2 regions of the Flavobacterium sp. AK-345 genome follow, and region 2 is predicted to be linked to the other one. Evidence: riboswitches for the same ligand, from Rfam matches in the RefSeq annotation. Region 2 holds a riboswitch; the other holds the start of a gene.
The links. Region 2 has a riboswitch for S-adenosylmethionine ahead of AC4FQ3_RS07745 (alpha/beta fold hydrolase). Riboswitches for the same ligand answer to the same signal wherever they lie in the genome.

Region 1 (6,104 bases), on a different contig from region 2:
ATGATTTTACGTATTTGTCTCCTCCTTTAGCATAACTATAAATAAGTAATGCTATAATACTAATAACCACACCCGTAAAAGAAGTTACCATAGCCGAAATTGCGTTGGGAACAAAACTGTTCTTACCATCAGCAAGATTCATTTTTAAAGTTCTGTTTACGCCATAAAAAATAAAAAGTACATTTAATAAACGCAGATAAAAAAGATGAGCAAGATTTAAAACTTCCAGTAATAAGAAGAAAGCAGCAATTCCTAAAAATATATAAATCCCATTAATAATTTCTCTAGGTATTTTCATAATAAGTTATTTTTAGTTAAAAAATGAACATTGTTTAGCACTGTAATTTTATATATCAAATTAAATAAAAATGAAAGAGAAAAAATTCTACTATTCGATGCCAAAAATTACAAAATGTCCATAAATTATTAAATGCAACTTCAAAGTAAACAACTGATAATAATACAATTAAAGATCGAAAAAGTATAATTTATTCTTATTTGTTGTCTATAGATTTGTAATGAATTCAATTGCTAATTAATAAGTGTAGTCCCTACGGGACAATGTCATTAAGTTAAGCTTTTTGAACAATAATTTTTCTTGCAAAGCCGCAAAGTTTAAACACAATATTGTCATTTCGACGGAGGAGAAATCTCCGTGAGAAGCTCGACAAAGATTGGATTCTCTTTGCGGAGTTACTTGTGGAGATTTCTCCTCCGTCGAAATGACAAAATATTTGCGATTTTGCGTCTTTGCGAGATATTTTTATTACTCCGTTAGGAGTTAAATATTGGTAGAAACGAAAGTAACACCCTAGAAATATCCCGTAGGGATTATACTTTTTTTATTAGCAACTTGAATTAATTATTAACTATAAACTTATTATTATGAATACTTCAGACCACAGAAACGACAGATCAGATAATCAGGCGAATAAATCTGAAACCATGGAAAGCAAGGATACTATACTAAATCAGAATCAGGCTGATACTTCCGGAAAAAGAGATCAATATAATGAGAAATCTAATGAGCATCCAATTCAGCACAGACTGGATGATAACGATAATATTGATCCCGATTTTCAAAAAAACACCAATAGACCGCAGTATCTGGATGAAGATTTAAAAAAGAATAATGATCCCGACAGAAGAACGTTGGATGAATATAATGCAACTACTGCCGAACCTGAAGATGATGATACCTATACAGAAGATGATGTAAATAGATAAATCTGTATATCAAAAATCGGAATTTTATAAAAAGTAATCTAAACCGCTGGGCAAAATCCGGCGGTTTTTATTTTGCTGATAACAATCTGTTATTTAATAAAATATGCTAATGTATTCTTAATCATTTCTTTTGCAAATAAGCGTTTTAAACTATTTTGCTTAATTTTGCAGTAATCCAAATTCTATCAAATGAAACGTTCCGGTACAGCAGATCTTCCTTTACATTATGGGCATGTTCCATTGTGGCTTGCTGAAAGAATGTCTAAACTTGGTTTTGCGATTGTAGAAACGATTGCTATGGAATTTTCTACTTCTGAAGTAATAAGCAAACTAAGCAATCCTTTTTGGTTTCAGAGTTTTGGTGCCGTGATGGGCATGGATTGGCATTCTTCGGGCATTACAACTTCTGTACTTGGAGCCTTAAAAAAATCAGTAAACCCGCATTCAAAAGAATTGGGAATATATATTTGCGGAGGCAAAGGCAAACATTCCATGCTAACTCCTCAGGAACTTTTATTTGTTGGCGAAAAAACAGGCCTTGACGGAAATGATCTTGCAAATTGCAGCAGACTAACTGCCAAAGTTGACAACACGGCCATTCAGGACGGATTTCAATTGTACCAGCATAATTTTATCGTTGACAATAAAGGACAATGGGCTGTTATTCAGCAAGGAATGAATCCTGACTCCCAAACTGCCAGAAGATATCATTGGCATTCGCAAGATTTAAAATCCTTTATAAATGAGCCTCATACTTTTATTTATGGCGAAAATCAAGGCACAATCTTAAATCTTACGGCTGAGGCGGCCACAAAATCCAGAGAAGGTATTTTAGAATTATCTAAAGAATCTCCAACAAGAATCATGAAAGAAATGCAGCATCTTTCTATGCCTGCACATCACGATGTGAGAATGGAAGATGTAAATATGAAAAGATTGGGCGCAATGTTATGGGCAACCCACGAAAATAAACCGGAAGATTTTGAAGAATTATTGCTTTTAAAAGGAATGGGACCAAGAGCTTTACAATCGTTAGCATTGGTTAGTGAAATAATTTACGGCACTCCTACCCGATTTGAAGATCCGGCACGTTTTTCTTTCGCTCATGGCGGAAAAGACGGGCATCCGTTTCCTGTTCCTGTAAAAATTTATGATGAAACAATTGATACTTTGCAAAGGGCAATTAATCGTGCTAAAATTGGAAATAGTGACAAAATACAGGCAATTCAAAAATTATCAGAGATTTCAAGAAAAGCCGAAGAAAGTTTTACACCCAATTCTAACTTTGATGCCCTGATTCAAAGAGAACGTGATGAATCGCACAAATATGGCGGAAGAACTATTTTTGGAGATGCCAAACCTCCAAAAAGCAAACCTTCAAACCCTAATAATCAATTGGAATTATTTTAAACTGATAACAGGTTTTAGCAAAAAAAAACTCATTTCGGTAATGAAATGAGTTTTTAAATTTTATTAAAAAGCACATTTATATTACCCGAGCTCAAACCATTTTTGTACCTCTTTTTCAATATCTTCTCCAATTATAACATTCTCAAATTCATTAGAAGAACTATTGTATTTATAATCTTTTTGCCATTCCTGATAATTTTGCGCAACTTGCTGTATAGCATCACAAATAAACAAAAGTTCTTCATTTGTCATGATTGGATGCAGGGATAAACGAACCCATCCCGGTTTATTGGTTTGATTTTTCTGAAGTAATTCGTTGGTTATTTCTTTTGATTTTTCTTCATCAATATCAAACAAATAATGTGCATAAGTGCTGGCGCAGGACCAACCGCCACGAACCTGAATTCCGAAACGGTCATTTAAAAGTCTAACAACCAAATTGTAATGAATGTTTTCGATTACAAAAGAAACGCAGCCAATTCTTTCGGTTGTAATATCTCCCAAAATAGATAAACCCGGAATTTTACTAAACGCTGCATAACAAAGATCAAGCAATTCTTTTTCTCTGTTTTTTATGTTTTCTACTTTCATCTGGTCTTTTAGTTCCAGAGCCAAAGCAGTTCTTATTACCTGCAAAAATCCTGGAGTTCCGCCATCTTCTTTTACTTCTATTATGTCACTATATTGATATCCTCCGGATGGATTTGTCCATTTTACGTTTCCTCCGCCCGGATTATCGGGAATGTTGCTTTTGTATAACTTTTCATTAAAAACCAAAACCCCGCAGGTTCCGGGGCCGCCCAGGAATTTATGTGGAGAAAAGAAAATCGCATCTAATTGTTCTTCAGGATCTTCAGGATGCATATTAATTTTTACATAAGGTGCAGAAGCTGCAAAATCAACAAAGCAAAAACCACCATTTTGATGCATGATTTTGGCCAATTCATGATAAGGTGTAATTATTCCGGATACATTTGAGCAAGCCGTAAAAGAGCCGATTTTCAGTTTTCGATCTGCGTATTTTTTTATTTTCTCAGCAAGAATTTCGGGGTTTACCAAATTGTTCTCGTCGGCAGGCAAAATAACCACATCGGCATTGGTTTCATACCACGGAACCTGATTAGAATGATGTTCCATGTGAGTAATAAAAACGACTGGTTTATCTGTTTCGTCTTCAGTTTTTTTAGAATGAAATTTATTATCGGCAGTACGCAAACCCAGATAACGCTGCAATTTAGATAAAGCTGCTGTCATTCCGGTTCCTGTGGTAACCAAAACATCAGACTCATTAGCATTAACGTGTTTTTTAATTACTGCTCTGGCATGCTGATAAGCATACGTGGAAGCTTTTCCGGTTTGACTTGAAAATGAATGCGTATTGGCAATCATCGGACCTATTTTATTGAGCATTATATCTTCAATCGGAATATATAATCTTCCGCTGGCAACCCAGTCAGCATATAATAAATTTTGTTTTCCGTAAATGGATTCAAAAATGTGATTTACTCCTATTGTATTTTCTCTAAATTTCGAAAAATACTTTTCTAATTGGCTTGTTTTTACTTGCTTCTCAATAACATTCATTTCCCTATCATTTTAAATTAACATATTTTATTTCTCGTTGAATCTTTGGAAGAATCCAAATTTTCGAAGTGATTTTTTAAGGTTTTGTAACCGATATATCGCAGTTGATTATTAGTGTTGCTTAATAAGATATTTTTCATAATAATTTGATTTAAAATTGAACATAAGTGTTCCCTGACCAATTTGAAATGGCCTAACGTAACGTCAATAAAGGGAAATAGACTAGAAAAAATTACCTGCCGTGCATTCGAAAAACTAAAGATTTATTTTCCTGAAATAGCAGATTGGTTTCTGTAAAATTGGCGTATAATAATAGCTCAGCTTTCATTTTAATGATAAAAAAATTTAATAATGATGAGCTTATTCAGATTTACTAAACGAAATCTTTCTTATCTGTCCGCCGTAGCGGAAGGATTTAGCACCTTATTTGGCAACAGGTTGCTAAGACATCATCGGGCCTATTCCCTCAGTCTTTCTGGATAAGTCATGTAGAAATTTTCTACTCTACAAATATATATAAATTCTATCGAATTAATATAGTTTAAAACTGTTTTTTTTAATTTTTAACAATAAATAAAGTATTACGTACTATCTGATCTCTTATCTGAACAATAAAAAATTGACATAAATCCTTTCTTTCCATGACCTATTATTTAGTTGAAATGAGCATCTTTGCATATCGAAAAATAAACTTATTTAATGATAAAAATTACACCCGAATTATCTTTTCCATTAAAAGATGTATTATTCTCATTTGCATTAGAATCTGAAGCAGCAGATATTTTCGTTGGTCAAAATACGCTCATTACCGGAATCGGAAAAGTAAATGCAGCTTATGAATTAACCAAAGTTATTCAAAACAAAAAACCATCTTTAATCGTTAATCTTGGATCAGCAGGAAGCAATTCTTTTCAAAAAGGCGACATTATTTGCTGTACTAAATTTGTGCAAAGAGATATGGATGTGAGAGGTTTGGGATTTGCACAATATGAAACTCCGCTTTCTAATTTACCAGTAATTCTTGACTATGGTTTGGCAATGGATAACCTGCAAATAGGTATTTGTGGAACAGGTGATAGTTTTGAGATGGGTCACGCCACCAAAATATATGATGTGGTAGATATGGAAGCTTATGCACTTGCCATGATTGCCATGAAAGAAAATATCCCGTTTTTATGTCTAAAATATATTTCAGATGGTGCCGATGATAATGCCGCTGATGACTGGGTTATTCAGGTTCACAAGGCTGCAGCAGCTTTTGGAAACATTTTACAACTTAATAATAACATTTAAACACGAATTTCACGAATTTCACGAATTTGCACTAATTTTTTAATAGTTGATCTTAAAATTAATTCATGCAAATTCGTAAAAGCCATAATTTATTTTACTTGTAAACATTGCCAACGGTTTCAACCGTTGGGACATAATGTATTTTTATTATGCATGTCCCCCAAGGTTGAAACCTTGGGCTATATTCATCTCTCTTTCTTTCTTCTATCCTCTTGCCTCTATTCTCTTGCTTCTATTGTCTTGCTTCTATTCTCTTCCCTCTATCCTCTTTCTTCTTAATGCGATTTTTTCAAATATTCATCAAAAGCTTTATTTGGATCTGAAGTTGCGTATTCATTTTCCGGTTCTGGAATTACGTGAATCTTTGAATCTTTTAAGGATACAATGGCAGAACAAACATAGACCCCTATTTTTCCTTCGCTGTATTTAAAATCCAATAAAGTTAATTTAACCACTTCATTGATCGATACTTCATAGTAATTTCCGTGACGGATTATTTTAAAGTAGATTTCTTTTTTATCGACAATTTCAAATTGATTCGTTTGAATATTTTCGAAGATAAAATTGTTTTTGACGTCTTTTTCATTAAA
Region 2 (6,104 bases):
AATACGGGAAAATCTTAAAAAGTACGACAAAGAGTTTTTGTATGAAGCATCGGTTGATACCGGATTTCCGGTTTTGCAGACTTTGAGAGATTTGTATTATTCGGGAGAAAAAATAACCAGGATTCGGGGTGTTTTCTCTGATAATCTGAGTTATGTTTTTAATCGGTTTTCGAATGAAGAAACCACTTTTTCTTCTGTTTTAAAAGATGCCAGTTTGTTAGGATTGATGCGTTCTACTTTTAAAGAAGATTTATCCGGAAATGATACCGCAAAAAAACTGCTCATTCTGACCAGAGAAATTGGAAAGGATTTTGAACTGTCGGATATTAAAATCAATTCTATTATTAAAGAAGAACATTTAGAGAAAAACGGAATTCTTGATAAAGAAGCGATTGACCGATATTTTAAAATTTCAAAAATCACTCAGGCCGATAATCATGTTTTGAGATACGTTGGCGAATTTGATGTAGAGAAAAATACATTGGAAGTGAAATTGGTTTCAGAATCTGCAGCATCGGCAATTGGACAATTAAAAGGTTCTGATACTATTTTTGAAATCTACACACAATCATATGCCGATGTTCCAATCGTAATTCAGAGTGCTTCGGCTTGTAAACAGGCAATTTCAAGAGGAATTATAACTGACATCTTAAAAGTTGCCGAAAAAATTAAAAATAAGGAAGCAGTTTGGCTTTAAAGTCAAATTAAAAAATGCTTTAAAATGTTCTTTGATAAACTGATTTGTGGAAATATTAAGGTGTAAATCAATTATTTGTAAGTTTTTACTTCTATTTTGTGTAACAAAAGTTTTGTAAGATGTTTTATATCGAAAAAAAGTAGTTTTTTGTCGGATTTTCGTATTAATTTATTGTTTTTTATTTGCGTAATTAAAATAATATTGCCATATTTGTTAAACCCAAAAGCTACTGAATCAATGAACTTAAATGTCTATAAAATGTTTTGCGCCATTTCGGTTAAAACCGTTGGGAAGTCTTTTGCTTAAATTGTAAGAAAACAATAAAAACATATGCAAAAGCCTCCCGATAATTTTTTTGGAGGCTTTTTAATTTTATAAGAAAATGCAAGAATTTAAAACAATAAATAAATCACAGATGAATAAATCCCTACAGATGAACAAGATGTTCTCTGTCGCATTTATTTGCGTACGCGTCTGTTGATACTAAAAGAATATATGAGTTTGAAAAACTTAAACCCTTTTGGTATCCCGATCCAAAAGGGTTTTTTTATTTCATTTGGCTTCTTAACACAATAATAAACGAATAGTAAACATAATAACACACAACAAACTAAAACTTAATATCATGAGTACATTAAACTACATCGCAAAAACATTTTCAACATTGAAAAACAGAACTAAAAGAAACAATCCGCCGCCGCCAAAGAACGAATTGATCCATCCAAGGTTCGGAATAACTGAAACAGATAAAAAAGAAGAGAAAAAAGAGCCAAACTCTTTATTGTTTTTGATGTACTCAAAAGAAAATGAAACGCTTTTTATCTAAATCGAAAAGCATCATAGGATAAGGGAAAACCTGCTTAATTTTACTGGGCAAATTGTTCGGTAAATTTTTGCGTACAATAGTTTTAGTTTGAATTATGTTTAAGAAATTGAGCAATCAGTTTCGATAAAATTTGTTTGTTTAAGAAATTAGTAGTTAATTTGCACCTTTAAGTTCAAAAACGTATTGAAATGTTATAAAGAAAGGACGAGGGATTAGACCCGATGAATCCTTAGCAACCCTTCGGTAAAGCGAAGAAGGTGCTGCATTCTACCACGCCAAACGTGGAAAGATAACAACAAGAATTTTTCTAGTTTCATACTAGTTTTTTCTTTCTAATATTTCCAGATACAAATCAATAATACAACAGATTTGAAATTGGAAAATATACCAAACCCCATTAGCATACAAAATTTCACCACCGAAAATGGTGCACTTTACCGTTCGTTACCTTTAAGCTTTACCGTTTTTGGTTTGCCATTATATAGCGCGCCTATTGTTTTGGTCAATCATGCTTTGACAGGGAATGCTCAGGTTACAGGCGAAAATGGCTGGTGGAATGACTTAATTGGCGAAGGAAAAACAATTGATACAGAAAAATACTCAGTCCTTGCATTCAACGTTCCAGGTAACGGAACCGATTCTTTTATCATCGAAAATTACCAGGATTTTACAACCAGAGATATTGCCAGAATTTTTCTTGAAGGACTGGATGCCTTAAATATAACTCAGGTTCATACAATCATTGGCGGTTCTGTTGGCGGTGGAATTGCCTGGGAAATGCTGGCATTAAAACCAAACATAACTCAAAACCTGATTCCAATTGCAACCGACTGGAAATCGACAGACTGGATGATTGCCAATTGCTTTTTACAGGAACAAATCCTGAACAATTCATCACGACCAATTGAAGATGCCAGAATTCATGCAATGTTGTGTTACAGATCTCCGGAATCATTCAAAGAAAAATTTCAACGTACGACAAACCCAAATCTTTCTGTTTTTAATATAGAAAGCTGGCTGGCGCATCACGGAGACAAATTGCAAAAAAGATACCAATTGGCTTCTTATAAATTAATGAACCAGTTGCTTAAAACCATAGATATTACTCGAAATAGTGAGAGTTTCGAAACCTTAATATCAAAAACAAATGCCACAATTCACATTATCGGAATTAATTCTGACTTATTTTTTACGGCAAAAGAAAACAGAGAAACTTATCAGGAATTAAAAAAGTTCAAAGACAATGTTTTTTATAACGAAATAGATTCTGTTCACGGACATGACGCTTTTTTAATCGAGTACAAACAATTAGATCATTTACTTGCCGATATTTTTAAGGCAGAAACAATAGCAAAATAAAATGAAAGTATTAAAATTTGGAGGTAAATCATTATCAAACGGAGAAGGACTTAACAAAGTTGTCTCAATTATTTCAGATAAAGTAAATCAGGGCGAACAAATTGCCGTTGTAGTTTCTGCCCGCGGAAATGCTACAGATGAATTAGAATATATTTTAAAAATTGCTGCCAAAAACGGAAATTATAAGCCATTATTCGAAAACTTTAAAATCTATCAAATTTCAGATTATCCACAAGTTGATTTATCTGAAGAGTTTACCATTTTAGAAAAACTTTTTGAAGGTGTAAGCTTAATTGGCGATTATAGCAATAAAATTAAAGATCAGATTTTGTCTAAAGGCGAATTGCTTTCGGCTAAATTATTGACTTCAATTTTAAAAGAAAAAGGAATTCCGGCCAATTTTGTTGATGCAAGAGAATTGCTAAAAACAGATTCTAAATTTGGTGATGCACAGCCTCTGGAACAACTTTCGAAGAAAAATGTTGTCAATTATTTTAAAGAACATAACGGTTCAACCGTAAATATTGTAACCGGTTTTATTGGTTCAAACAATAATAACGACACCACAACTTTAGGAAGAAACGGAAGTAATTATACTGCGTCGTTAATTGCTAATTATTTGAATGCCGAAGAATTACAAAACTTTACACACGTTGACGGAATTTACACAGCAAATCCTGATTTGGTTGCCGATGCTAAAAAAATCGAATTTCTTTCATTTAACGAAGCAAACGAATTAGCCAATTTTGGAGCAACAATTTTGCACGCAAAAACAATTATTCCATTATTAGAAAAAAACATTCCGCTTCGTATTTTAAATACTTTTAATCACGAAAATCGCGGAACTTTAATTACTTCAGATTCTGCAAAAGAAGGAATCAAAACACTTTCGGTATTAGAGAATGTTTCTCTTGTAAATCTTGAAGGTCGCGGATTACTTGGAAAAGCCGGCGTTGATGCCCGAATTTTTAAAGTAATGGGCGATCACAATATCAGCGTAAGTATCATTTCGCAAGGTTCTTCAGAAAGAGGAATTGGTCTTGTAGTGGCAACTGATAAAGCGACAACCGCAATGGTTGAATTAGAAAAAGAGTTTGAAAATGATTTTTATTCTAAAGATGTAAACCAGATTACAGTAACAGATAATGTATCTGTAATTTCAATTATTGGTCAGGATTTGAGCACTTTCCATAAACCTTACACGGCATTAATCAAAAATAAAATTGTTCCAATATTGTTTAACAACACCGTTACGGGTAAAAACGTGAGTTTGGTGGTTAAAAAATCGGAGCTTCATAAAGCGTTAAACGTAATTCACGGTGAGATTTTTGGGGTTTCTAAAAAAATCAATATCGCGATTATCGGTCATGGTTTAGTTGGAGGAACTTTAATCAATCAGATTTTAGAATCAGCGGCAGCTATCGAAAAAAGAAAAGATGTTCGATTGAATGTTTTTGCAATTGCCAATTCTAAAAAATTACTTTTAAATAAAAATGGCGTAACTTCAAGCTGGAAAACTGACATTGAAAAAGAAGGTCTTGCTTACACCATTCAGGATATTATTGCTTACGCCAATCAGCATCATTTAGAAAACCTAATTGCGATTGATAATACGGCAAGTGCTTCATTCGTAGAAAATTATATTCCGTTTATAGAAAGCAGTTTCGACTTGATTTCTTCAAATAAAGTTGCTAATACATTAAGCTATGGTTTTTATAAAGAATTGAGAAAAGCTTTGGCAGAAAATCAAAAGAATTATTTGTATGAAACCAATGTTGGTGCAGGATTGCCATTAATTGATACGATAAAATTATTACACCTTTCTGGTGAAAACATTACTAAAATAAAAGGAGTTTTCTCCGGGACTTTGAGTTATTTATTCAATAATTTTTCTGCAAAAGATGTTCCGTTTAGCGAAATTTTAAAAGAAGCAATTGATAACGGATACACAGAACCAGACCCACGCGAAGATTTATGCGGAAATGATGTGGGAAGAAAATTATTGATTTTGGCCAGAGAATTAGATTTGCAAAACGAGTTTGAAGAAATTTCGATTCAGAATTTAATTCCGGAACATTTACGTGATGGAAATGTTTCTGATTTCTTGACAAAACTAAAAGAATTCGACCCAATTTACGATAAAATAAAAGCCGATCAAAAGCCAAATCACGTATTAAGATACATTGGCGAATTGTCTGGAGATTTGCAAAATGACAAAGGAAACCTGGAAGTAAAATTAGTTTCTGTTCCTTCAGATACTGCCTTAGGTGGATTAAAAGGTTCTGATTCTTTCTTCGAAATTTACACAGAATCGTACGGAGATCGTCCAATAGTTATTCAGGGAGCCGGTGCAGGTTCTGCGGTTACAGCGAGAGGAGTATTTGGAGATATTTTGAGATTGTCGGATAAAGGATAATATCGATTTTAGATTGCAGAGTTTAGATTTCTGATTTGAGCTCAAACAAAAACAAAAAACAAAAAAAAATGAAAGTAACCCTAAACAGAGTAAACGACGCGTTTCATTTCAAACTAAAAAATGAAAGAGGTCATGTAGTTGATGTTGATAGCAGAGCCGAATTTGGCGGAAGCGATTTAGGTGCAAGTCCGATGGAATTAGTATTAATGGGAGTTGCAGGATGCAGTGCTATTGATATGATTTCGATTTTAAAGAAACAACGTCAGGAAATAACATCCTTTAATGCTGAGGTCGAAGGCGAGCGCGTGCAAGTTGACGAAGCAAAACCTTTTAAAGAAATCAATGTCGTTTTTTATTTAGAAGGCGATATTAATCCTGAAAAAGCACAACGCGCTGCACAGCTTTCTTTCGAAAAATATTGTTCAGTTGCCAAAACAGTTGAGCCAACAGCAACAATTAAATACAAAGTTGTGTTGAACAACGAAGCTTTATAATTAGAAAATGAGTCAATTAGAGAATTAGATAATTTTTAGATGAAGATTAACTAATGCTCTATAAAGTTTAAGTTTTAAGTTCTTGTTTTAGGCAATGCAGAAAACTTGAAACTTGAAACATGAAACAAGAAAAACAAACAAAATGAACGAACAAGAATTTGGTTTTGAAACACAAGCCATCCGTACACATTTAGAAAAAACACAATTTCAGGAACATTCAACTCCTTTGTATTTATCATCGAGTTTTGTATTTGAGGATGCCGAAGATATGCGAGCCTCTTTTACAGAAGAAAAAGTCCGCAATATTTACTC

Region 1: it holds a riboswitch for S-adenosylmethionine, as region 2 does, so the genes downstream of both, AC4FQ3_RS03770 (aminotransferase class V-fold PLP-dependent enzyme) here and AC4FQ3_RS07745 (alpha/beta fold hydrolase) in region 2, are expected to answer to the same signal.

The regions. Positions count from the first base shown of each region.
Region 1 covers NZ_JBZEER010000001.1:826,188-832,291, forward strand. The annotation lists gene AC4FQ3_RS03755 (hypothetical protein) at 1-298, opposite strand, end outside; gene AC4FQ3_RS03760 (hypothetical protein) at 886-1,227, shown strand; gene AC4FQ3_RS03765 (DUF763 domain-containing protein) at 1,417-2,637, shown strand; gene AC4FQ3_RS03770 (aminotransferase class V-fold PLP-dependent enzyme) at 2,719-4,221, opposite strand; SAM riboswitch class I at 4,608-4,707, opposite strand; gene AC4FQ3_RS03775 (5'-methylthioadenosine/S-adenosylhomocysteine nucleosidase family protein) at 4,921-5,514, shown strand; gene AC4FQ3_RS03780 (glycoside hydrolase family protein) at 5,790-6,104, opposite strand, start outside.
Region 2 covers NZ_JBZEER010000003.1:186,814-192,917, reverse strand. The annotation lists gene AC4FQ3_RS07755 (homoserine dehydrogenase family protein) at 1-697, shown strand, start outside; gene AC4FQ3_RS07750 (hypothetical protein) at 1,323-1,523, shown strand; SAM riboswitch class I at 1,712-1,819, shown strand; gene AC4FQ3_RS07745 (alpha/beta fold hydrolase) at 1,899-2,882, shown strand; gene thrA (bifunctional aspartate kinase/homoserine dehydrogenase I) at 2,884-5,298, shown strand; gene AC4FQ3_RS07735 (OsmC family protein) at 5,367-5,792, shown strand; gene AC4FQ3_RS07730 (trans-sulfuration enzyme family protein) at 5,935-6,104, shown strand, end outside.